DNA from 2 places in the Chromobacterium fluminis genome. Region 2 is predicted to be linked to the other one. Evidence: riboswitches for the same ligand, from Rfam matches in the RefSeq annotation. Region 2 holds a riboswitch; the other holds the start of a gene.

Region 1 (11,704 bases), on a different contig from region 2:
ACGAAGCGCTGCTGACGCGCGAGTTGAACCTGTTTCCGGAATGGTTCTGCGCCAAGGAATTGGGACAGCCGCTGAATTTTGCTCAACGTCAGTTGTGGGACGCTGGGGTCAAGGCCTTGCTGCCGGTGTTGCTGGCCCAATCCAAGGTGTTTGTGCATCGGGATTTCATTGTGCGCAATCTGATGCTGACCCCGGGAAAACCGGGGGTGTTGGACTTTCAGGACGCGGTGTACGGCCCTGTCAGCTACGACATTGTCAGCCTATTGCGCGACGCTTTCATTGAATGGGACGAGCCTTTTGTGCTCGATATCGCGATCCGCTATTGGGAAAAGGCGCGCGCGGCCGGTCTGCCGGTGCCGGCGGAGTTCGACGCTTTCTATCGTGATTTCGAGTGGATGGGGGTGCAGCGCCACTTGAAAGTGGCCGGCATTTTCGCGCGTTTGTTCCATCGCGACGGCAAGGACAAGTATCGCGCCGAGATTCCGCGTTTCATCAGATATCTGAAACGGACCATCCGTCGTTATCAGGAACTGGCGCCGTTCTATCAATTGCTGCTGCAGTTGGTGGGCAAGGATCAGACCGACGAAGAACTGCAGTCGGCCTATCCGGTAATGAGCTACAAGGGGTGAGCATGCCTAAAGCCATGATTCTGGCGGCCGGCCGCGGCGAGCGGATGCGGCCGCTGACCGACCATGCGCCCAAGCCCTTGTTGGCCGTGGGCGGCAAGCCCTTGATCGTTTGGCAGATCGAACGCCTGGTGGCCGCGGGTTTCGCCGATATCGTGATCAATCATGCCTGGCTTGGAGCGCAGATCGAACAGGAGCTGGGCGACGGCGGCCGCTTTGGCGCGCGTATCGCTTACTCCGCCGAGGGCGAGCCATTGGAGACAGCCGGCGGCATAGCCAAAGCCTTGCCCATGTTGCGGGAAGGGAGGGAGCGGGCCTTTCTATGCGTGGCGGCGGACATTTACACCGATTACGATTACGCCGGCCTGTTGCCCCGGCTGGCCGCGCTGGAGCGACGTGAGGAGCCTGGAATGCACCTAGTGATGACGGACAACCCAGTCTTCCACGCCGGCGGCGATTTCGCGCTGGCGCCGGATGGCGGCTTGCGCGCCGACGGCGAGCGCAAGCTGACTTTCTCCAGTATCGGTCTTTACGACACCCGCATGTTCTCCAGCCTTCCCGCAGGCCGCTTCGCGCCGATGCGCCCGTTCTACGACGCCGCGATCGCGGCGGGGCGGGCCAGCGGCGAGTATTTCAACGGTGTCTGGCACAATGTAGGCACGCCGCAGCAATTGCAGCAGTTGGATGCACAATTGCGCGCCGGTCCGGGCTGAGGCGATGTCGGCTCCGTCTCTTCCCGGCGCGCGCCGCATCCTCGGCATCGATCCCGGCAGCCGCATTACCGGCTTCGGGGTGATCGACCTGGTTGGCCAGCAACGCCATTACGTGGCCTCCGGCTGCATCCGCACACCGCAGGGCGCGCCTTTGAGCGAGCGCATCCGCGTGATCGTCGACGGCTTGTTCGGCGTGATCGATACCTATCGGCCACAGGCGGCGGCGGTAGAGCAAGTGTTCGTCAACGTTAATCCCGCGGCCACGTTGATGTTGGGCCAGGCTCGCGGCGCCTGTATTACTGCGCTGGTGTTGAGGGATTTGCCGGTGGCGGAATACACTGCGCTGCAGGTCAAACAGTCCGTCGCGGGTCACGGCAAGGCCGCCAAAGAGCAGGTGCAACACATGGTGGTGCGGATGCTGAATTTGTCTGGTACGCCCCAGGCCGATGCCGCCGATGCGTTGGCGGTGGCCTTGGCGCACGCCAATCTCAGCGCCGGTGCTTTGGGCCAGCTGGCGCAAAGCGGCTTGAAAATTCGAGGCGGCCGGCTGGTGTAGCCGGTGTGCCTGTAATCGCTTGATGAAAGAATCCGAACATGATTGGACGCCTGAGCGGCAACCTCATCGAAAAACTGCCCCCGCAAGTGGTGTTGGACGTCAATGGAGTCGGTTATGAAGTCGATGTGCCGATGACCACTTTTTACCAATTGCCGGCTTTGGGTCAAAAAACCACGCTGTTCACCCACCTAGTGGTGAGGGAAGACGCCCATTTGTTGTTCGGCTTCGCCAGCAAGGAGGATAGACAAACCTTCCGGCAACTGGTGAAGGTGACCGGCATCGGCGCCAAGATCGCCCTGGCCATCCTCTCCGGCATGACCACCGACGATTTGGCGGTGGCGGTGGCCAGCGAAGATATCAAACGCCTGTCCTCGGTGCCGGGTATTGGCAAGAAAACCGCGGAACGCCTAGTGCTGGAACTGCGTGGCAAGTTGGCCACCGGCAGCAATCTGACCGCCCCAGGAGGCCTTGCCTTTGCCGTCACGCCGGATGAGAAGGGCGACATCGTTAACGCCTTGCTGGCGCTGGGTTACAACGAGAAGGAAGCCGCCGCCGCCACCAAGGGCCTGCCGGCTGACGTGACGGTGAGCGAAGGCGTGCGCCTTGCCTTGAAGAGTCTGATGAAGTTTTAAAAACGTGTTTACGATCTCGCTAGCAAAGGAGAGGCAAAGCGAAAACCGCGGAGAAAGCGGACTATACGGGTGGTACTCGAAGGGCACTTACCGTGGCTACGCCTCACGAAACGCAGCAGACCTTAAGCAGATTCTTAGCGTTTTGCAATGGGTGGCGGTGTGGGCCAGGCGACTGCCACATCGTTAAGAGCCGCTAACAAAACCCCTGATGCTGCGTTGCGCCGACTTGCCGTACTCAATGTACTGTCTGCGTCGGCGCGCCTTGCCTCAGCCGTAAAACTGAGTTTTGTTAGCGGCTCTTAAGAGGGGCGGGGGCGGCCAAGAAAGAGCGGTGTGCGTTGGTCCTCCATAAAAAAAGCCACCCAGAAGGGCGGCGAATGGAGGCGGGCACACTTGCGTGTGTTCCTTGGGACGACTCCGGGTAAGCAAGTGTCGGCGCGGCAGGTCATGACAAGCGAGCCAGGGGGTTGCGCGCCGACGAATTAAAGCGGAATTAGCCAGCGGCTTTGAGGGTGACGTTGGTGCGCACCGAGGTCACGCCCGGTACGCGGGAGGCTTCTTCAGCTACGCGGCGCAGCGCTTCTTCGCTGGGCGCGGTGCCGTTCAGAGTGACTTCGCCCGCTTTCACGCTGGTCTGGATATTGGCGCCAACCTGAGCCGCGGCTTTGGCGACAGCTTCCTGGACAGCCTGGTTCAGACCGGTGGCTGCGCTTGGCGCGGCTTCGGCGATCAAAGCTTCGGCAGCGCTGGCGTCGCCCTTGGCTGCGGTGGCGCGTTGAGCTTGTTCGGCCGGAGCGCTGGCGTCGCCCTTGGCTGCGGTGGCGCGTTGAGCTTGTTCGGCCGGAGCGCTGGCGTCGCCCTTGGCTGCGGTGGCGCGTTGAGCTTGTTCGGCCGGAGCGCTGGCGTCGCCTTTGGCTGCGGTGGCGCGTTGAGCTTGTTCGGCCGGAGCGCTGGCGTCACCTTTGGCTGCGGTGGCGCGTTGAGCTTGTTCGGCCGGAGCGCTGGCGTCACCTTTGGCTGCGGTGGCGCGTTGAGCTTGTTCGGCCGGAGCGCTGGCGTCGCCCTTGGCTGCGGTGGCGCGTTGAGCTTGCTCGGCCGGAGCGCTGGCGTCGTCCTTGGCTGCGGTGGCGCGTTGAGCTTGTTCAGCCGGAGCGCTGGCGTCTTGAGCCGCCCAGCTGGCGCCGGCGAACAGGGAAGTCATCAGAGCAATGGCAAGAGTGGATTTCTTCATGGGATTAACCTTTTCGAGAGAGTGAGTCACATCGCTTGCGCTTGAGTCTGCCGCGCTTCGATCATTTGCGCTCTCCCTATGGCAAAAGGCGTGCCAGTTTTTATTTTTTATTGTTTTTCAAAGACTTATGTTTTTTTATGGCTTGAGTTGGTTTGCAGGAAGCTACCATTCTGTCGCCGTTTGGCGACAGAATGGTGGTGGAAATGGGCAGGACTTTGATTTGACTGGGATTTTACCTGTCGTCGATTAGCGACAGGCGTAGGGTGGTGCCGTTTTCGTCACGCCTGTCGCGTCGCTACGCTTATTCCAGCTTGAAGGCGGCTGGCGTCAGTTCGTGTTTTTGCAGCAAGCGGTAAAACTCGGTGCGGTTGCGGTCAGCCAGGCGCGCGGCGTCGCTGACATTGCCTCCGGTGAGCCGTAGCAAGCGTTCCAGGTAGTCGCGTTCGAATTGTCGCTTCGCTTCCGCCAGCGTCGGAATCGCGCTTTCTTCGCTGGCGACGGCTTTCTGTACTTGCGTCAGCGTCACCAGAGAGCCCGTGGTCAGCACGCAGCATTGTTCGACAACATTGGCCAATTGCCGGATATTGCCCGGCCAGGGCGCGGCGCTCAGGTATTCCAGCGCGTCGGCGGCGAAACCGCTAACGGCTTTCTGATAGCGGGTGGAGATTTTTTCCAGGAAATGCGCGGCTAGCAGACGAATGTCTTCGCGGCGTTCCGCCAGCGGCGGCAGGCGTAGCGAAACCACGTTTAGGCGGTAGAACAAGTCCTCTCGGAAGCTGCCTTCCTGAATCAGCGCTTCCAGCTCGCGATGCGTGGCCGACACCAGACGAATATCCACCGGGGTCGCCCGCGTCGCGCCGACCGGTCGCACTTCTCGCTCCTGCAGCACGCGCAGCAATTTGACCTGAAGAGGCGGCGGCATGTCGCCGATCTCGTCCAGGAACAGGGTGCCGCCGTCCGCCTGCTGAATCAAGCCGGTCTGGCGCGCGTTGGCGCCGGTGAAGGAGCCTTTTTCATGGCCGAACAGCTCGCTTTCCAGCAGATTGTCCGGAATCGCTCCGCAGTTGACTGCGATGAAGGGCTGGCCCGCGCGCGGGCTGGCCAGGTGGATAGCTTTGGCCAGCACCTCCTTGCCGGTGCCGCTTTCGCCGCGCAACAGCACGCTGGCGCCGGTGGCGGCGACCATGCGGGCCTCGGCCAGTAGCTCCTCCATCGCCGGGCTGCGGCTGACCAAGCCGGAGCGCCAGCCGGCGGCTGCCTGATCGACCACGCGTCCGGACCCCGCCAGCGATAGTCCTTGGGCCACCTTGTCCAGTAGCGCCTTGCCGTCGAAGGGTTTGACCAGGTAGCCGAACACGCCGCGGCTGACGGCCTCCACTGCGTCCGGCACTGTGCCGTGGGCGGTCAGCAGAATCACCGGCATCGCGGGGTAGCGCTGCCGGACTTGTTCAAACAGCTCCAAGCCGTCCATACCGGGCAGGCGCCAGTCTGTCAGCAGCAAATCGGCGCGGCGAGCCGCCAGCGCGTTCAAGGCCGCTTCGGCGCTATCCAGCGCTTCAACCTCGTAGCCGGCGGCGCCGAGGCGAAGGCCGAGCAAGCGCAATAGGTCGGGATCATCGTCCACCAAGACGATGCGGGCGGTAGCGCTCATGGCTGGCCTCCTTTGGTTTTGCTGGGCTTCAGCTGGAGTTCGCGCTCGACTTCGCGCAAAGCGTTGAGCTTGCCGTTCAAGTCGTCGTAGCGTTTCTGCAGATCACGGTTCTGAGCTTGTTGTCGCTCCAGCGCTTCCGCTAGTTTGCGTCTTTCCTGCAGCTGTTGAAGCTGTAGTCGCGTAAGACCCTGGCTGGCCGGGTCCAGATTGTCGGTTTTGGCGAGCAGGCTTTCCAATTGGGCCTGTAGTTTTTGAACATCGGCGCGGCTCTCCGCCGCCTGGGCCTGTTGTAGCAGAGTCAGCAAGCGGCTGCTGCCGCAGCTTTCCCGCCCGGCTAGGGCCAGAGCTTGGAGCTCCCGCGTCTGGCTTAGCAGCAGCAGGATTTGGTTGGCGTCTGGACATCGGATGATGGGCGCGGCGGGCATGGCAACCGGCTGACGCTGATGCGCGCAGGCGCTCAGGGCTAGCAGGCCGCACAGCCAGAGCAGCCGCCGCGCGTTGAGGGCCCAAAAGCGAGATGTTTTCATGTCTTGTTCTCCGGTTCCGGCCACTGCAGGCGGAAGCAGGCGCCGGTTTGGGGCTTGGGTTCCAGCGTCAGCTCGCCGCGCATCAATTGGGCGAAACCGCGCGCCATCGCCAGGCCCAGCCCGGTGCCGGGCAATTCATCCGGCGGCGGCGAGCCGCTCCAGAACGGCTCGAAAATCTTTTCTCGATAGGCTTCCGGCACGCCGGATCCTTGGTCGCTGATCTCCAGCCAGACGCCGCTGGCGTCGCGGCCGTGGCGGATGTTCAAGGTGCTGTCGACGGGACTGTGGCGAATGGCGTTGATTAATAGGTTGTCCAGGATGGTTTCCACTTTGGAGCGGTCGCCGTTGACCCGCTCCATGTCGCCTTGGACTTCGGCGGCGAGGCGTTTGGCTTGCAGCAGCGGACGACAGGCCTGCAACCGTTCTGCAATCAGCGCCGGCAGGTCGAAGGTCTCCACTGTCAGTGTCTCGGATAGCCATTGGCCGGCATCATAGCGCAATAAGGCCTCCACGCGTTGGCGCAGGGTCTGCGCATTGTTTTGCAAGATGGCTACGATTTCCTGCTGTTGGGCGGACAGCTGTCCTATCACTTCTTCGCGCAGCAGCGCGGCGGCTTCGTGGATGGCGGCCAGCGGGGTTTTCAGTTCGTGGGACGCTTGGCGGAAGAAACGGCCTTTCTGTTCCTCCAGTGCCGCCAGCCGGCGGTCCAGCTGGGCCAACTCGCGGGCTAGGCGCTGCAGGTCGGCGGGGCCGGACTGGCGCCAGTCCTGCAGCCGCGCGCCGTCGCTCATCCGCGCGATCTTGGCTTGCAGCTTACGCAGCGGCCAACTGATTAACAAGGTCATCGCCAGCGCCAAGGTCAGGGCGGAAGCCAGCGACAGCCAGGCCAGGCGGTCGGCGGTGCGGCGCATTTCCGTGATCGAGTCCTGCCATTGGCGCTGGCTTTGTTCCAGTTGGCGGTTGATCAATTGGCCTTGCGCGGTCAGGTGCAGGTCTAGCTGGCGGAACAAGCGGTCGCGTTGCGCGCCGGCGCGCGCCGGCAGGGCTTGGAGTTGCGGCTGGATCGCCAGAATGGCCCGGGCGCTGAGCGTCAACTCGTCGTCGTCGCCGCGTTGCAATTTGCGTTGCGCCAGCTCGATCTCCTGCCAGGCGCCGGCGGCGGTTTTGGCCAGCGCGCGGTCTTTCAGGATTTGAGCCTGGCGGGTGGCGCGTTCGAATTGAATGGATTGCTCGCGTGACACGCGGTTGGCGTCCAGCCATTCCTTGGCCTGTTCCTGATGCGAGCGCAGGGTGGAGGCGGCGTGTCCCAGCTCGTTGCGAAGCTGAATCAGCACGGCCGAGGGCACGACGGCGACGATCAGGAAGCTGGCTAGCAACAGGCTGCGGAAAGAAATAAAACGAAGCATGAAGGGGTCGGCGGCGTCGCCGCGGGCATTAGCCCGCGGCTAAGGGCAAAGATCAAGCAGACAGCGGAGCGGCGGCTAAGTTCTGCGCGGAAATCCATTCGGCCAGTTCGGCCACGCTCAGAACGGGCAGCGCGTGCGTTTGAGCGTAGTCCGCGATTTGCGCGCCGCGCATCATGCTGCCGTCCGGGTTCATCAGCTCGCACAGCACGCCGGCGGGTTGGAAGCCGGCCAGTCGCGCCAGTTCCACCGCGGCTTCAGTGTGGCCGCGGCGGTTCTGCACGCCGCCTTCTGCCGCCACCAGAGGAAAGACATGGCCGGGGCTGACCACGTCGCCGGCCTGCGCTTGCGGATGGACGGCTGCCTGAATGGTGCGCACCCGGTCGGCGGCGGACACGCCGGTGGATACGCCCTGCGCGGCTTCGATGCTGACGGTGAAGGCGGTGCCGTAGCGGCTGTCGTTGCGTTGCGTCATCGGCGGCAATTGCAGCCGGGCGGCGTGCTCGGCGGTCAGGCACAAGCAGACGATGCCGCTGCAATCGCGGATCAGACGCGCCATTTCGGTTTCGCTCAGCGTGTCGGCGGCTAGAATCAGGTCGGCTTCGTTTTCGCGGTCGTGGTCGTCGGGAACGATGACCGGCAAGCCGCGGCGCAAGGCGCTGAGCGCCGTTTCGACGCGTTGAGACAAGGTGTCGGGATGTGTGGCGATACTCATGGAAACGGTCCTCGGGTCGTTTGAGAAACAGGTTCCAGGGCGTGAAAAGGGTCGGCGAAAGCCAACCCGCGCGCAAAAGCGCGCAGCGAACACGCCGCGGCCGCGCGTAGCGCGGCAGGCGGCCATGTCGTCTTCTCTCATCCGGACTATTACCGTCGGCTCTGGCCTGTCACCAGATCTGCTGACCTTCCGCCGGGAAGCGGAAGCGCTCGCGGGCTCGATCTTGCGATCATACCGCCGGTGGGGAATTGCACCCCGCCCTGAAGACGTTGCGTCGGCCCGCGATGATGGGCGGGCCAGCGGCGATTATAGCGCGGTGGTAAGATTGGACATTCGTTTTTTTGGCCGACGGCTAACACCATGATTGAAACCGACAACCTGTACGGCGGCGCGCCCGAGCCGCGCATCGTCACCCAGCAAAGCCTGTCCAGCCAGGAGGAAGCGCTGGAGCGCGCTTTGCGGCCCAAGCTGCTGGACGAGTACGTCGGCCAGAAAAAGACGCGCGAACAGCTGGAAATCTTCATCGAGGCGGCCAAGCGCCGCAGCGAAGCGCTGGACCACGTGCTGCTGTTCGGCCCGCCCGGGTTGGGCAAGACCACGTTGGCGCATATCGTGGCCCGCGAAATGGGCGTCAATCTGCGGCAGACTTCGGGGCCGGTGCTGGAGCGGGCCGGGGATCTGGCCGCGCTGTTGACTAATCTGGAACCGCACGATGTGTTGTTCATCGACGAGATCCACCGGCTGAGCCCGGTGGTGGAGGAAATCCTCTATCCGGCGCTGGAGGATTACCAGATCGACATTATGATAGGCGAGGGGCCGGCGGCGCGTTCGGTCAAGATTGATCTGCCGCCATTCACCCTGGTGGGCGCTACCACCCGCGCCGGGATGCTGACCAACCCGCTGCGCGACCGCTTCGGCATTGTCGCGCGGCTGGAGTTCTACAACGCGGAGGAACTGACCCGCATCGTCAGCCGTTCCGCCGGCTTGTTGAACGTCAAATTGGCCGACGACGGCGCGTTCGAAGTGGCGCGTCGCAGCCGCGGCACGCCGCGCATCGCCAACCGGCTGCTGCGCCGGGTGCGGGATTACGCCGAAGTCAGGGCCGACGGCGTGGTCAGCTCCCAGGTGGCGGACGCCGCGCTGGCGATGCTGGACGTGGATCCGGCTGGCCTGGATGTAATGGACCGCAAGTTGCTGCAAGCCATTTTGGAGAAGTTTTCCGGCGGACCGGTGGGCCTGGACAATGTGGCGGCAGCCATTGGCGAATCCACCGACACCATAGAGGATGTGATCGAACCCTTCCTGATCCAGCAAGGCTATCTGCAGCGCACTCCGCGCGGCCGGATGGCGACGGCGCTGGCTTATCAGCACTTTGGCCTGCCGCTGAGAGATTGACGAGCAGAGTCCCGGCGTTGTCGCTTGCGCGCAGCAGCATGGCCATCCGCTGATCGCCTGCGCCGGCGCGCAGGCGTACAATTCTGGCTTTCACGCATTCCGCTGCGGCGGGGGATGATTATGTTTTACGCTTTGTTCGGTCTGACCTTGGCGGTGGCGATTGCCACTTCGATATTCACCGCGCGTTTTTTCGATCCGGCGGTAAACAAGATTCTGTCGCGGGTCCTGGGGCGTGATTTGACCGATGCCTGGCGCAAGTACATTTTCTTCGCCATCGTGGTCACCGGGGTTTCCGGCGGGGTGCGGCAGTGGTCGCTGGAGAAATATTTGCCGCCGGCCGCGGGCAAGGGCAGCACCGTGATGGAACTGACCGGCGAACGATGGCTGCTGGAGTTGTTCAACACCTTCATCGACACGCTGCGCTCGATTGCCTGGGTCATGTTGTTGTTCTTCCTGTGCGCCATGCTGGCCTATGTGATCATGAAGGCGGTGGAGATGCGTAAAGGCGAGCAGCCTCCCGAAGAATGAAAAAATCCCGGTCAATGGCCGGGATTTTTCGTTGCAACGGGGTATGGCTCAGCGGCCGATCTTGATCTGCGACCACAGGCGGTTCAAATCGCGGCGGGATTTCACGTCCAGATCTTTCAGCGCCACGTACTTGCCCTTGGCCGGCTCCAGCATGATCACCGGATTGGCCTTGATCTGAGGTTTGAAGAAGGCCTCGGCCGCCTTGACCGGGTTGGTTGCGCCGATCTGGTTGGAGATTTCGGCGGCGTTCTTGCCGTCCAGCATGAAGTTGATGAAGCGGTGCGCCAAGTCCGGGCGCGGAGCGTCCTTTAGAATCACCATATTGTCCACCGCCAGGATATTGCCTTCCTTCTGTGGCTGGTAGCCTAGCTTGAACGGCCGTTTGGCGCGCATCGCGTCCTGCTGCGCCTGGAACAAATCGTTGGAATAGCCGTGGGCCACCCAGATATTGCCTACGGTCAGCTCCTTGATGTAGCTCTGGTTATTGAAGGCGGCCCAGTAGGGCTTGGCCTTGCGGATCACCTCGGCAGCGGCTTTCCAATCGGCGGGATGGGTGGAGTTGGCGTCCTTGCCCAGATAGAGCAGGGCGGCGGACATCAGTTCGCGCTGCGAATCCAGTACGGTGACCCGGCCTTTGATCTTGGCCAGCACCGCCGGATCGAAGATCAAGGCCCAACTGTTGGCCTGCGGCAACACGCCGGCTTTTTGCAACTGGGTTTCGTTGTAGCCGAGCAAGGTCAGCGACACAACGGTGGGCGCTGCCACCTTGTTGCCGGTGTCGAACGGCGCGTTCAGGTTCAGGTAGCCTGAGTTGAGGTTCTTCCAGTTGGGCAGCTGCGCCTTGTTAAGCGGCTGGGTTTTGCCCTGTTTGATCAGCGTGCTGACGGCGAAGGCGGTGGGGAAGACCATGTCGTAGCCTTTGGCGCCGGCGGCCAGCTTGGCCAGCATCTCCTCGTTGTCCCCGTAATAGTCCTGCACCAGCCGGCATTTGCACGATTGTTCAAAGCGCTTGGCGGTGTCTGCGGACAAGGCGTTGTTCCAGTTGTAGATATGGAGTACGTCCTCGGCCATTGCCGAGCCCCAAGTCAGAGCCAGAAGCGCCGAAAGGGCCAGCTTTTTCATACGCGTGAATCCTTTAATTCAAAGAATGGAATGGAAAGTGGAGATGGAGCAACGGCGCCGAGGCGCCGCCGCATCCCTTACAGCGCGACCATATTGTCGCGATGAATCAATTCCGGTTCGATCATATAGCCGAGCGCGGCTTCAATCTCCCGGGTGGGCTTCTGCATGATGGTGCGCGCTTCGCTGGAGCTGTAGTTGACCAGGCCGCGAGCCACTTCCTTGCCTTCCTGATCGACGCAGGCCACCGCCTCGCCGCGCAGGAAATCGCCTTCCACCGCGCAAACGCCGATAGGCAACAAGCTGGTGCCGCGTTCCCGCACCGCCTGCGCCGCGCCGGCGTCCAGCACCAGGCGTCCGGACAATTTCAGATGATCGGCCAACCATTGCTTGCGCGCCGCCATGCGGTTGGTGGGCGGCAGCAACTGGGTGCCGATGCCCTCGCCATCCGCCAAGCGCGACAGCACTTGATGCTCGCGGCCGCAGGCGATCACGGTGGCCGCGCCGCTGCGCGCCGCGCGCTTGGCCGCGAGAATCTTGGTGATCATGCCGCCGGTGCCGACGCTGGAGCCGGCGCCGCCGGCCATCTCTTCCAACCGCGGTTCGCC
Region 2 (11,704 bases):
AAGCAGTTCCGCTCCGAACACCCTCCTTTGGGGATTTTGGCGGCGAGGCAGTTCGACCGCTCGCTGGAAACCAGCGTGTTGCGCCCGGAGCATGCGTTGGTCGTTTGCTCGGATGGAATTACCGAGGCCCAGGCTGACAATGGCCGGATGTTCGGCCTGGACGGCGTGATAAAGGCGGTTGAGGCAGGCTGGCCGGGCCGGATCGGCAATACCGTACTGCAAGCGCTGCAGCGGCATCGTCAAAACGAAGCCATGTTGGACGACGCGTCGTTATTGGTGGTGCGTTCGCCTGCGCATGCCAGCAAGCCGGAGGGAGATGCCGGACGCGAGACGCAGGGCCGCCCGCGCTGGCACGACGCCTAAGAGCCCCTTCCCCGCCTTGATCCGATGGCCATATGGCAACATAATTCGCCTTTTTCATAATCGGCAACCCATTTAAATGACTATCGCATTTGAGCGCCAGCCACTGCCCTTGCCGGGCGGCCATGAAAAAGTGCTGCTGCACTCCTGCTGCGCGCCCTGCTCAGGCGAGGTGATGGAGGCCATGCAAGTTTCCGGCATCGACTTCACTATTTTTTTCTACAACCCCAACATCCATCCGCTGAAAGAGTACGAACTGCGCAAGAACGAGAACATCCGCTTTGCCGAGCAGTTCGGCATTCCCTTCGTGGATGCGGACTATGACCGCGACAACTGGTTTGAGCGCGCCAAGGGCATGGAAAACGAACCGGAGCGGGGCGTTCGCTGCACCATGTGCTTCGACATGCGCTTTGAACGTACCGCTCTGTACGCGCATGAACACGGTTTTCCGGTGATCACCAGCTCTCTGGGGATTTCACGCTGGAAGAATATGCAGCAGATCAACGACTGCGGCGTGAGAGCGGCCGCGCGCTACCCCGGTCTGATCTATTGGGAATACAACTGGCGCAAGGGCGGCGGTTCCGCGCGCATGATAGAGATCAGCAAACGCGAACAGTTCTACCAACAGGAGTACTGCGGCTGCGCCTATTCCCTGCGCGACAGCAACCGTCAGCGCCGCGAAGCCGGCCGCGCGCCCATTCGTCTAGGCGTCAAATACTATGGCGATGAAGACGGCCAGGCTTGAAGCGCCGCTGTCTCACTCCTCAATTTCGCGCGCATAGCGCACCAGCGCCTGCAGGAGCTGGGCGAAGCGGTGCGCGGCCAGATTTCCGTCCGAAGGCGTGAGCCAGGTACTGCTGATTTCCAGTTGGATGGCCGGCACGCCCAGCCGGGAAGCGAACTTGGCGATGGTCTGGTTCTTGGAGGCGGCAAAGTAATTGTCCGAGACATTCAACACGCCCTGTTGTCGCAGGCTTAGCTCCAGTCGTTGTTGCAATTCCGGCTTGCCCAGCAGCGAGGCTCCGTTCAAAGTGCCGAAGTCCACGTCGTAAGGCCGATATGGATGGCTGCCGTGCAGGTCCAGCACCAGCAGCGGGCGTCGATCGGCAATCAACGCCGCCAGCTTGCGCTTGAAGGCGTTGTCGTCGTCGTAATTGGGATCGGCCGGCGCGGCGCGGGTGGTGTAGATCGCGGTGGCGCCGGCCAGTTGATGCAGCATCGCCGCCAAGGCCGCGGTGCCGCCGCCGTCGGAGAAGCGGTATTGTCCTTCGCGGAACGGGCTGGTGGCGTGCGGCGCGGTCACAATGATGGGGCGCGCGCCTTCCCGCACCGCAAACCAAGGCTCGCCGTTTTGCGGCGGTTTGTCCTTGGCGGCGTCCGTCTCCTCTTGCAACTTGATGGCCTCTACAACGTGAGCGGGTTCGATGATGGCCCGCGCCGGCGGCGATTTACCGACGGCAGACGCCATCGACAACGTCAGGACCAGAACCCCTAGTAGCAACTTGACTCTCACCTCGCCCCTCCCCGTGAACACGGGCCGCATGCTCGATCTTTGCTGGACCAAGCCGGCGCCGCTTGGTTCTGCGCGCCGGCCCGGAAAAACCGCGCTAGAGCGCCGGCTTTCGCGCGGTTAGCAGCAACAGGGCCGGACGGCGCGTGTGTGGGCGCAAACCGTCCTGACGCGCCAGTGTCTGCTCGTCCGGCACGGGCTCGCCCAGATGAAGCAATTGGAAGCCGGCGCCCAGCAAGCCGGCCACATAGCTTTCCACCGTGCGGTGCTGCTTGATCACGCCGTCGACGAACCAGCGGGTTTCACGCGCGCCCTGCTGAAAGTAGGCGTCCAGCGTCCAGTGCGATGGCTCGCCCGCCGCGTCCAGCGCCCAGCCCTGAGGGCTGGCCGTGCAAATCGGGTGCTCCACCGTCAGCGCGAACACGCCGCCGGGCCGCAAAGCGGCGAACACGCGCGCCGCCACGGCGGCGTAATCCGCCACGTAATGCAAGGCTAGCGACGACACCGCCAGATCATAAGCGCCTGCCGGCGATTGAAAGTCCTCGATGCCGGCGAGCCGGTATTGAATGTCGGAATCGCAAGTGCGCGCTCGCGCCTGTTCCAGCATCCGTTCGGACAAGTCCACCGCGGTGACGCTGGCCGCGCCTTGGGCGCGCGCCCAACGGGCGAAATCGCCGAAGCCGCAGCCCAGATCCAGTACGTCGGCGCCGGACAGCGGCGGCAGCGCATCGCGCAAGGCGGGCTGCTCCAAGGCGCCGTTCAAGCCCGTGTCGCTGTCGCGCAAGGCTTGGTATTGGGAGAAAAAGACCGGATGGTCGTAGATGTTTTGCTGCATGTGGAGGCTCCGTAAAGACTTAAGGGAAGCGCTCCAGGGCGGCGCGCGGCCATGCCGACGCGCAAAAGCGCGCCAGGCCGCTCACGGCTTGGCGCGCGTCTTCTCTCATCCGGACTCTCACCGTCGGCTTCGGCTTCGCACCGAATCTGCTGACCCGCGCATCGTGGAAACGATAGCGCGGCGCTCGCGGGCTCGCCGCCGGCATTCGCCGCGGCTTACCGCCGGTGGGGAATTTCACCCCGCCCTGAAGACCGGCACAGCATAAAGGCGGCACAAAACTTGGACAAGCCCCGGCGCATCGCGCATAGTCGGCGCATTCCGATTGCAATGGAGCGAAGCATGACCCCGAAGCTGCCGATCTGGCTGTTTTTTTGTTTGAGCACCGGCACAGCCATCGCCGCGCCCACCCCGACCGCCAAGAACGAGATCAACCATCTATTGGACTATCTGGCCCAGTCCGGCTGTGAATTCAATCGCAACGGCAGTTGGTACGGCTCCAAAGAGGCCCGCGATCATCTGAACGACAAGTACCAGTATCTGTTGAAGAAGGACTGGGTCAGCAACGCGGAAAGCTTCATCGAGCGCGGGGCCACCCAGAGCAGCATCAGCGGCAAGGCCTACCAAGTGCGCTGCGGCGCGGCGCAGCCGGTGGCCAGCGCCGCCTGGCTCAAAGCGGAGCTGAGCCGCTATCGCCAGCGCAAATAAGCCGGTCGGTCGGGAATCCCGGCCTGCCGGACCGCCACGCAGCTGTTATAATCGCCGCTTTCCTGTAATCCAGTGTTCTTTCCCCGATGACTGCTGCCCAGCTGCTGGCCCAACTCAAGGCCGACCTGCCCTCCTGCCTGATCCGCGACCGCCACACCTTGCGCCGCAAACTGAGCGACGCCGCCGAGCGGCTGAAGAAAAACCAGCCTGCGGACAAGCAACTGGCCGACATTCAGGCTCAGATCGAACGTTCCGCCGCCAAGGTGGCCGCGCGCCGCGCCCATCTGCCCAAGCCCGACTTCGACGACGCCTTGCCGGTCAATCAAAAACTGGCCGACATCAAAACCGCGATCGAGCGCCACCAGGTGGTGATCATCTGCGGCGAAACGGGCTCCGGTAAAACCACCCAGCTGCCCAAAATCTGTCTGGAGCTGGGCCGCGGCGTTCACGGACTAATCGGCCATACCCAGCCACGCCGCCTGGCCGCGCGTTCAGTAGCCAGCCGCATCGCCCAAGAGCTGAAATCCACGCTGGGCGAGCACGTCGGCTTCAAGGTGCGCTTCACCGACAAGCTGTCGGAAAAATCCGTGATCAAGCTGATGACCGACGGCATTATGCTGGCGGAAACCCAGACCGACCGTTATCTGGAAGCCTACGACACCATCATCATCGACGAGGCGCACGAACGCAGCCTCAACATCGACTTCCTGCTGGGTTATCTGAAACAGTTGCTGCCGCGCCGGCCGGACCTGAAAGTGATCATCACCTCCGCCACCATCGACGCCGACCGCTTCTCCCGCCATTTCGACGGCGCGCCGGTGATCGAAGTCTCCGGCCGCACCTATCCGGTGGAAGTGCGTTACCGCCCGTTGGCGCAGCGCGACGAAGACGAGCGCGAAGTGGAGATGGAAGGCGCCATCGTCGACGCCGTCGACGAGCTGTCGCGCCAGGGCCCGGGCGATATGCTGGTCTTCCTGCCCGGCGAGCGCGAGATCCGCGAAACCGCGGAAAAGCTGCGCAAGGCCGGCATTCGCGGCTACGAGATCCTGCCCTTGTTCGCGCGGCTGTCTAACGAGGACCAGCAGAAGATATTCAAGCCCACCGGCGGACGCCGCATCGTGCTGGCCACCAATGTGGCCGAAACCTCGCTGACGGTGCCGGGCATCAAATACGTGATCGACACCGGACAAGCGCGCATCAACCGCTACAGCCCGCGCGCCAAGGTGGAGCAGCTGCAGGTGGAGAAAATCTCCCAGGCGGCGGCGCGACAGCGCGCCGGCCGTTGCGGCCGCGTCGAGGCCGGCATCTGCGTGCGCCTGTACGGCGAGGACGACTTCAATCAGCGCCCGGCGTTCACTGATCCGGAAATCGTCCGTTCCAACCTGGCCGCGGTCATCCTGCGCATGGCGGCGTTGCGGCTGGGCAAGGTGGACGCCTTCCCCTTCCTCGAAGCGCCCAGCAGCCGGTTGATCGCCGACGGCTACCAAGTGCTGACCGAGCTGGGCGCGGTGGACGACAAGGGGGAATTGACCAGCGTGGGCAAGGAGTTGGCGCGGATCCCGGTGGACCCCAAGGTGGGCCGCCTGTTGCTGGCCGGCCGCGACTTCGGCTGCGTGCGCGAAGTGCTGATCATCGCCGCCGCCTTGAGCGTGCAAGACCCGCGCGAACGCCCGTTCGAGGCGCGCGAGGCGGCCGAACGCGCGCAGGCGCGCTTCAACGACGAGAAGTCCGACTTCCTGTCCTTCCTGCACCTGTGGGACTTCTTCTCCGACGCGCTCAAGCACAAGAAATCCAACCGCCTGCTGATCAACACCTGCCACGAGCACTTCCTGTCCCATCTGCGCTTGCGCGAATGGCGCGAACTGCACGCGCAGCTGGCGGACATCGCCGGCGAGCTGGGCCTGATCAAGCGCGAACAGGCGCACGCCGACGCCGAGCAGCCGGACGCGCAGATGACGCAGAAAAAGCGCCAGCAGCTGGAAGCTGTCGCTTATGAAAACCTGCACAAGGCGCTGGTGACCGGCTTGATCGGCAACCTGGGCATGAAAAACCAGGAAAGCGATGATTACCAAGGCACCCGCGGCGTCAATTTCCACGTCTTTCCCGGCTCCGGCCTGAAAAAGGCCAAGCCCAAATGGCTGGTGGCGGCGGAACTGGTGGAAACCACCCGCCTCTACGCCCGCTGCGTGGCCAAGATCGAGCCGGAATGGGTGGAAAAGCTGGCACCGCACCTGGTCAAATACCATTACTTCGACCCGCACTGGGAAAAGAGCCGCGGCGAAGTGGTGGCCAGCGAGCGGGTCACCCTGTACGGCCTGACCCTGGTGCCGCGCCGGCCGGTCAGCTATGGCCGCATCGCGCCGGAAGAAGCGCGCGAGCTGTTCATCCGCGGCGCGCTGGTGAATATGGACTACGTCAGCAACGCGCCCTTCTTCCAGCGAAATCAGCAATTGATCCGCGAAGTGGAGCAGCTGGAGCACAAGGCGCGGCGTCAGGACGTGCTGGTGGACGAAGAGGCGCTGTTCGCCTTCTACAGCGAACGGATTCCGGCCGAGGTGGTAGACGCGGCCAGCTTCGAGGCCTGGCGCAAGGAGGCGGAAAAGACCGAAGCCAAGCTCTTGCATCTGACGCGCGAAGAACTGATGCGCCACGCCGCGCAGCATGTCACCGAAAACCAATTCCCGGAATGGCTGGAGCTGGAAGACGGCCGCCTCAAGCTGCGCTACCGCTTCGAACCCAATCACCCGCTGGACGGCGTCACCCTGGACGTGCCCCTGGCCATCCTCAACCGCTTGCAACCGGCGGCTTTTGAATGGCTGGTGCCCGGCATGGTGCGCGAAAAGCTGCAACAGCTGATCAAAGGCCTGCCCAAGCAAATCCGCCGTTGCTGCGTGCCGGTGCCGGACTTCGTCACCCGCTTCCTCAGCACTAACCCGGACCAGCAGCAGCCTATCGCGCCGCAGCTGGCGCGCTTCATCCTGCGCGAGACCGGCGGCGTCAAGGTGGACATCGATGACTTCCGCGCCCAGGACTTGCCGGCCCACCTGCTGTTCAACTTCCGCGTCATCGACGACGGCAAGCAGGAAATCGGCCTGGGCCGCGACCTGCTGGCGCTGCAAAAGCAGTTCGGCCAGGCTGCCCAGCTGACCTTCCGCGATACGAGCGCGGAGTTCGAGCGCGACGAAGTCAGCAGCTGGGATTTCGGCGAGCTGCCGGAAAGCATACAGTTCGCGCGCGGCCGTCAGCAGCTGACCGGCTACCCGGCGCTGACGCTGGAGCAAGACAAGGTGGCGATCCGCCTGTTCGACACCCAGTTGATGGCCGAGCGCCATCACCGTCAGGGCGTGATCCGACTGCTGCAGCTGCAGCTCAAGGAACAGATGAAGCAGCTGTCCAAGGGCCTGCCCGGCATGACCCAGCTGGGTCTGCAACTGCGCGCGGTGGCCAATGTCGATGAATTATTGGCCGACGCCATCGCCTGCATCTGCGACCGCGCTTTCATTGGCGACGACGCGCTGCCGCGCAACGAAAAAGCCTTCAACGACCAGAAAACCCGCGCCCGCACCCGGCTGCCGGCGGTCAACCAGGCGGTGACCCAGTACCTGGGCCAGGTGGCCTCGGAATACGGCCCGCTCAGCGTCAAGATGCAAAAGCACAAGCTGGGCTACGAGCTACAGCAGCAATTGGCCAAGCTGGTTTACAAGGGTTTCCTGGCCGCTACGCCGTGGAGCCATCTGCCACACCTGCAGCGTTATATGCGCGCGATGGGCCTGCGCATGGACAAGCAGCCGGCCAACCCGCAGCGCGACGGCCAGCGCGGCGCGGAAATTCGCGACCTATGGCAGAAATGGGAAACCCGGGTGGCCGAGGACAACGAAGCCGAAGGCGCATCCCAGGCGCTGCTGGATTTCCGCTGGCAGATCGAAGAGCTGCGCGTCAGCCTGTTCGCCCAGGAGCTGAAAACGCCCTACCCGGTCTCCACTAAGCGGCTGATGAAGCTGTGGAACGAGTTGCCTCGTTAAATTCAGAGACCGGAACTCGCACGACAAAACGGCGGCGTCGATAAGGACGCCGCCGTTTCTCTATGCGCGCTTCCGGCTCTTCAATGCACCGGGTGAGACAAGCCAGGTCTATCGCCCCAGGCCAGTAAAAACAAACCCATCGCCAGGCCAACCAAGCAGAAAACCATCAGATAGCCGGCCAGCGCCAGCGAACTCGCCTCCATCCACACCGACAGCAGCACCGGCGTGAAGCCGCCCACCACCGCATAAGCCACATTGTAGGAAAAAGACAGGCCGCTAAAGCGGATGGGCGCGGGGAAGGCTCGCACCATCAGATAAGGCACCGCGCCGACGATGCCGGCGAAAAAACCAGTGAGCGTGTACAGCGGGCGCAGCCAGCTCGCGTCCTGTCCCATGGTCTGGTAAAAACACCAGCTGCTGACGCCCAACAGCAGGCTGCCCACGGTAAACACCGGTCCGCCGCCGAAGCGGTCCGCCGCCAGGCCGGCGACGACGCAGCCCACGCTCAGCGCGATGATGGCCAGGCTGTTGGCGGACAAGGCCTCCACCGGCGGCACGCCGAACTGTTTTTGCAAAAAAGTGGGCGTCATCAGAATCACCACCACGATGGTGACCGACAGCATCGCGGTGGCCGCCATCGACACGGCCATGCCCAGACGATGGCCGCGCAAGGCCGCCTTCAGCGGCAGCTCGGCGGACAGCGCCTTGCGCGCCTGCATTTCGCTAAACACAGGGGTTTCATGCAACCAGCGGCGCAGATACATCGCCACCAGGCCGAACACCCCGCCGATCAGGAAGGGAATCCGCCAGGCGCCGTCTTCCAGCTGCTGCGGCGTGAAGGCTAGATTCATCGCCATCGCGATCAGGGAGCCAAACAGAATGCCTATGGTCAGCCCCGAGGTGATGATGCCGCAAGCCAGGCCGGTGCGGCGCGGCGGCGCGTGCTCGGCGACGAAGACCCAGGCGCCCGGCACCTCGCCGCCGATGGCCGCGCCCTGCAATACGCGCAGCAGGAGCAGCAAAATCGGCGCCCATATCCCTATGCTCTGGTAGGTGGGCAGCAGGCCCATCGCCAGCGTGGGCAGCGCCATCAACACAATGCTGAGCGTGAACATGCGTTTGCGGCCGAACAGATCGCCGAAGTGCGCCATGACGATGCCGCCCAGCGGCCGCGCCAGATAGCCGGCGGCGAAAATGCCGAACACCTGCAATTGACGCAGCCAGCCCGGAATGTCCTGCGGGAAGAACAGCTTGCCCAGCACCAGGGCGAAAAACACGTAAATGATGAAGTCGTAGAACTCCAGCGCGCCGCCCAGCGAGGCCAGGCCCAGCGTCTTGCAGTCGTTTCGGTTCAGTTTGCGCGTGTGCGCCGCTTCGGCGCTCGCGGTTTGAGTCATATCGGGTCCTTTCCGCGACCAAGATCGCGATCGCCCTCCCCGCCGCTCGGCGCGAAGGACGGCGCGTTTATTTTTTGAAGGGGTTGATCGTCGGCGCGTCCTCGTGCTGGACGATGCCGAAGCTGCTGCGGATCAGCGAATTGAGCATGGGCTGGCGATGGCGTATCCATAGCGAAGTCGGCACCGGCCGGCACCCCATCCTCGCCTTGGGCTCCAACGCGGTGCGCCCAAAAATCACTCGTCGTCCGCCGGCGGCCAGCGCAGACTCAATCGCCGAATGCAGCAGGCGCAGATAGAGCGGCAGCTCCTTGGCCGCGGCGCGATCGAAACCGATCTGCGCGGCGGTGATCTCCTCGCCGTTTTTCAGGATCAGCAAAAAGCCCAGCAGCGCGCCGCTCTGCCACAGCCCGCGCAGCTCCGCCCGCTCCGGCCCCAGCGCGGCCATCCGCCGCCAGTAATCCGCACTCACCGTGACCGGACGCAGCGTGGCATTGTCTTGCACCGCCAGGTAAAGCGCTTGCATCCGCTCCGCCTGCGCGTCCACCTGCTCCGGCGTCATCACGCCGATTTCGCAACCGGCGGCTTCTATCGGCTTGAAGATCTGCTGGCGGATGCTGCTGCGGTATTTGGAGGTCATTCCGGCCAGGTAGTCGTCGTAAACGCTCCAGTCCTCGGCCAGCGGCAGCACCATATTGGGCTCCGTCTCTAGGGTACTGTAGCTGAGCTTGCCCAACGCCCGGCTGTCTTCCCGCGCCGTTTCGTCCATATCCTTTACCAGCACGAAGTCGATCTGGCCGTTGAGCTTCTCCGCGCGGCGGATGCGGTAGAGGATCTCCGCCACCGCCTGCCAGCGGGTCTGCGGGTCCAGGTCCTCGGCGAAAGCCGCGCCGTCCAGGCCGTAGCTGAGCATATTGCCGCAGACCAGCAGCCGTTGCCGCAGCTTGGGCTTGAGATTTTGCGCCAGCGCCGCGCGCAGCGAGCCTTCCGGACGCGGGCCGGGGTGAGCGTGCATGGTTTCCAGGCTCACCTCCAGCAGTTGCATCGCCACCGCCGCCACCGGTTCGCCGTCGCGATAGGCCAGCGCATAGCGCACTTCGAAGTTGGCGAGTCCGGACTGCTCCAGCGCGCGCCAGTAATCGCGGGACATCAGCAGCCCGTGCCGGGCCGCCAGCTGATCCCAGTGTTGTCCGTTCAAAAAGTCTATGCGCTCGGAGAAGGCGAAATTCAGCGCGCTGGCCTGCCGCAGGCGGCGGCGCAGCTTCCAGCCGTCGCCCAGTTGGCGGGCCAGTTGTTTGATTTTCTTGCTCATGGCTTGGGGCGTAGAAGGCTGGTTCTATGATTGACAATCATTCCAGTGTGCCGCAATGCCAAAAGGGCAACAAGCCTCCCTCAATGCGCGCCATCGGTCAGCAAGCGCCGGTAGCGCTCCGGGGAATAGCCTAACTGCTTGTTGAACATGGCGATGAAGGCCGACGCGGTGCCGTAGCCCAGGTCGGCGGCGATGTCCTGCACCGGACGCCCTTCGCGCAGCCAGGCCAGGGCCCTTAGCAAGCGCACCCGGTTGCGCCACTGGACAAAACTCATGCCCAGCTCGCGTTGAAAATGGCGCGCCAGCGTGCGCTCGGTGCCGTGCACGCGCTGCGCCCACTGCGCCAAGGTGGCCGCATCGGCCGGATTATCCCGGATGGCGGCCAGGATGGGCGCCAATTGACGATGACGGCTGTCCGGCAGATAGCTGTCCTGGTGGCCGGCCTGAGCCAGCCGCTCCAGCAGCAGTTCGGCCTGCCGCCGGTCCCACGGATCCCGAACGACGGTGACGCCGCGCTGACAGAAATCCTCCAACAAGGCGCGCAGCAAGGGCGTTTGCGGAATCAGGCAAGGATGGGCGGGCAAGCGGGCGGCCTGCTCGGCGCCCACATAGACCGAAGTGTAGCGCATGGCCTGACGCACCGAAGCGGAATGGCGAACCCCGGCCGGCACCCAGATCAGGAACTCCGCCGGCGCCGCCATCGCTCGCTCGGCTTGGCCGGGCTCGATCAAGCTCAGCTCGATCACTCCCAGACTAATGCAGTTCAACTGCCCCCAGGGATGGCTGTGCGGCGAAAACTCCGTCTGCGGCGTCAGTTGGTCGTAGCGCAGATGGATGGGCGCGGGCTCCGGCAAGCCTTGGTCCAGTTCTGAGTAGTCCAATTTGTCGGTTTCCCGCTATCGTCTTGTCTGTTTTGCATTATATACATTGAATCAGACAGCAGTACACTGCCTACTGTTAATGCTTTTCTGTACTCTCGACCGCACATCGGAACGAGAGCCGCATCCGGAGCCATCCCATGTATTCATTGTTTCCCATGCTGGCCGTGCTGATCTGGTCCGCCAACACCGTGGTGTCCAAAGCCGCGGCCCAGGCGCTGGACCCCGCCGCCATTTCTTTCTATCGCTGGCTGTTGGCAGCCTTGATTCTCACTCCGCTGAGCCTGAGGCCGGTATTGCGCCAATGGCGCGCCATCCGCCCCTGGTTGGGCCGCTTCACCGTATTGGCCGCGCTCGGCATGGTGATGTACCAATGCCTGGCTTATTACGCCGCGCACAGCACCAGCGCCACCAATATGGGCGTGATCTGCGCCTTGATCCCGCTGCTGGGCCTGGCGCTGAACGCGACCGTCTTTCGCCAGCCCACCGGCGCGCACGCGCTATTCGGCGTGGCGGTGTCCTTGCTGGGGGTGCTTTACCTGCTGGGCCAGGGGCGGCCGCTGGACCTGCTTAGCGGCGGCGTCAACCGCGGCGACGCGCTGATGCTGGTCGGCTCCCTCTCTTACGCGCTGTACGGCATTCTGCTGCGCCGCTGGGCGCCGCCGTTCGGCAGCTGGACCAATCTCTA

The links. Region 2 has a riboswitch for FMN ahead of HA052_RS03910 (class I SAM-dependent methyltransferase). Riboswitches for the same ligand answer to the same signal wherever they lie in the genome.
Region 1: it holds a riboswitch for FMN, as region 2 does, so the genes downstream of both, ribB (3,4-dihydroxy-2-butanone-4-phosphate synthase) here and HA052_RS03910 (class I SAM-dependent methyltransferase) in region 2, are expected to answer to the same signal.

Annotation. Positions count from the first base shown of each region.
Region 1 covers NZ_JAAOMA010000014.1:105,211-116,914, reverse strand. Annotated here, with positions in the region: gene amgK (N-acetylmuramate/N-acetylglucosamine kinase AmgK) at 1-629, shown strand, start outside; gene murU (N-acetylmuramate alpha-1-phosphate uridylyltransferase MurU) at 632-1,339, shown strand; gene ruvC (crossover junction endodeoxyribonuclease RuvC) at 1,344-1,895, shown strand; gene ruvA (Holliday junction branch migration protein RuvA) at 1,934-2,527, shown strand; gene HA052_RS11985 (BON domain-containing protein) at 3,021-3,758, opposite strand; gene HA052_RS11980 (sigma 54-interacting transcriptional regulator) at 4,060-5,409, opposite strand; gene HA052_RS11975 (hypothetical protein) at 5,406-5,936, opposite strand; gene HA052_RS11970 (ATP-binding protein) at 5,933-7,342, opposite strand; gene ribB (3,4-dihydroxy-2-butanone-4-phosphate synthase) at 7,395-8,054, opposite strand; FMN riboswitch at 8,180-8,326, opposite strand; gene ruvB (Holliday junction branch migration DNA helicase RuvB) at 8,415-9,449, shown strand; gene HA052_RS11955 (hypothetical protein) at 9,570-9,977, shown strand; gene HA052_RS11950 (ABC transporter substrate-binding protein) at 10,026-11,099, opposite strand; gene proB (glutamate 5-kinase) at 11,177-11,704, opposite strand, start outside.
Region 2 covers NZ_JAAOMA010000003.1:235,866-247,569, reverse strand. Annotated here, with positions in the region: gene HA052_RS03925 (SpoIIE family protein phosphatase) at 1-363, shown strand, start outside; gene HA052_RS03920 (epoxyqueuosine reductase QueH) at 440-1,105, shown strand; gene HA052_RS03915 (N-formylglutamate amidohydrolase) at 1,118-1,828, opposite strand; gene HA052_RS03910 (class I SAM-dependent methyltransferase) at 1,968-2,705, opposite strand; FMN riboswitch at 2,799-2,961, opposite strand; gene HA052_RS03905 (YfeK family protein) at 3,045-3,410, shown strand; gene hrpA (ATP-dependent RNA helicase HrpA) at 3,497-7,432, shown strand; gene HA052_RS03895 (MFS transporter) at 7,513-8,829, opposite strand; gene HA052_RS03890 (GNAT family N-acetyltransferase) at 8,897-10,138, opposite strand; gene HA052_RS03885 (AraC family transcriptional regulator) at 10,219-11,019, opposite strand; gene HA052_RS03880 (DMT family transporter) at 11,157-11,704, shown strand, end outside.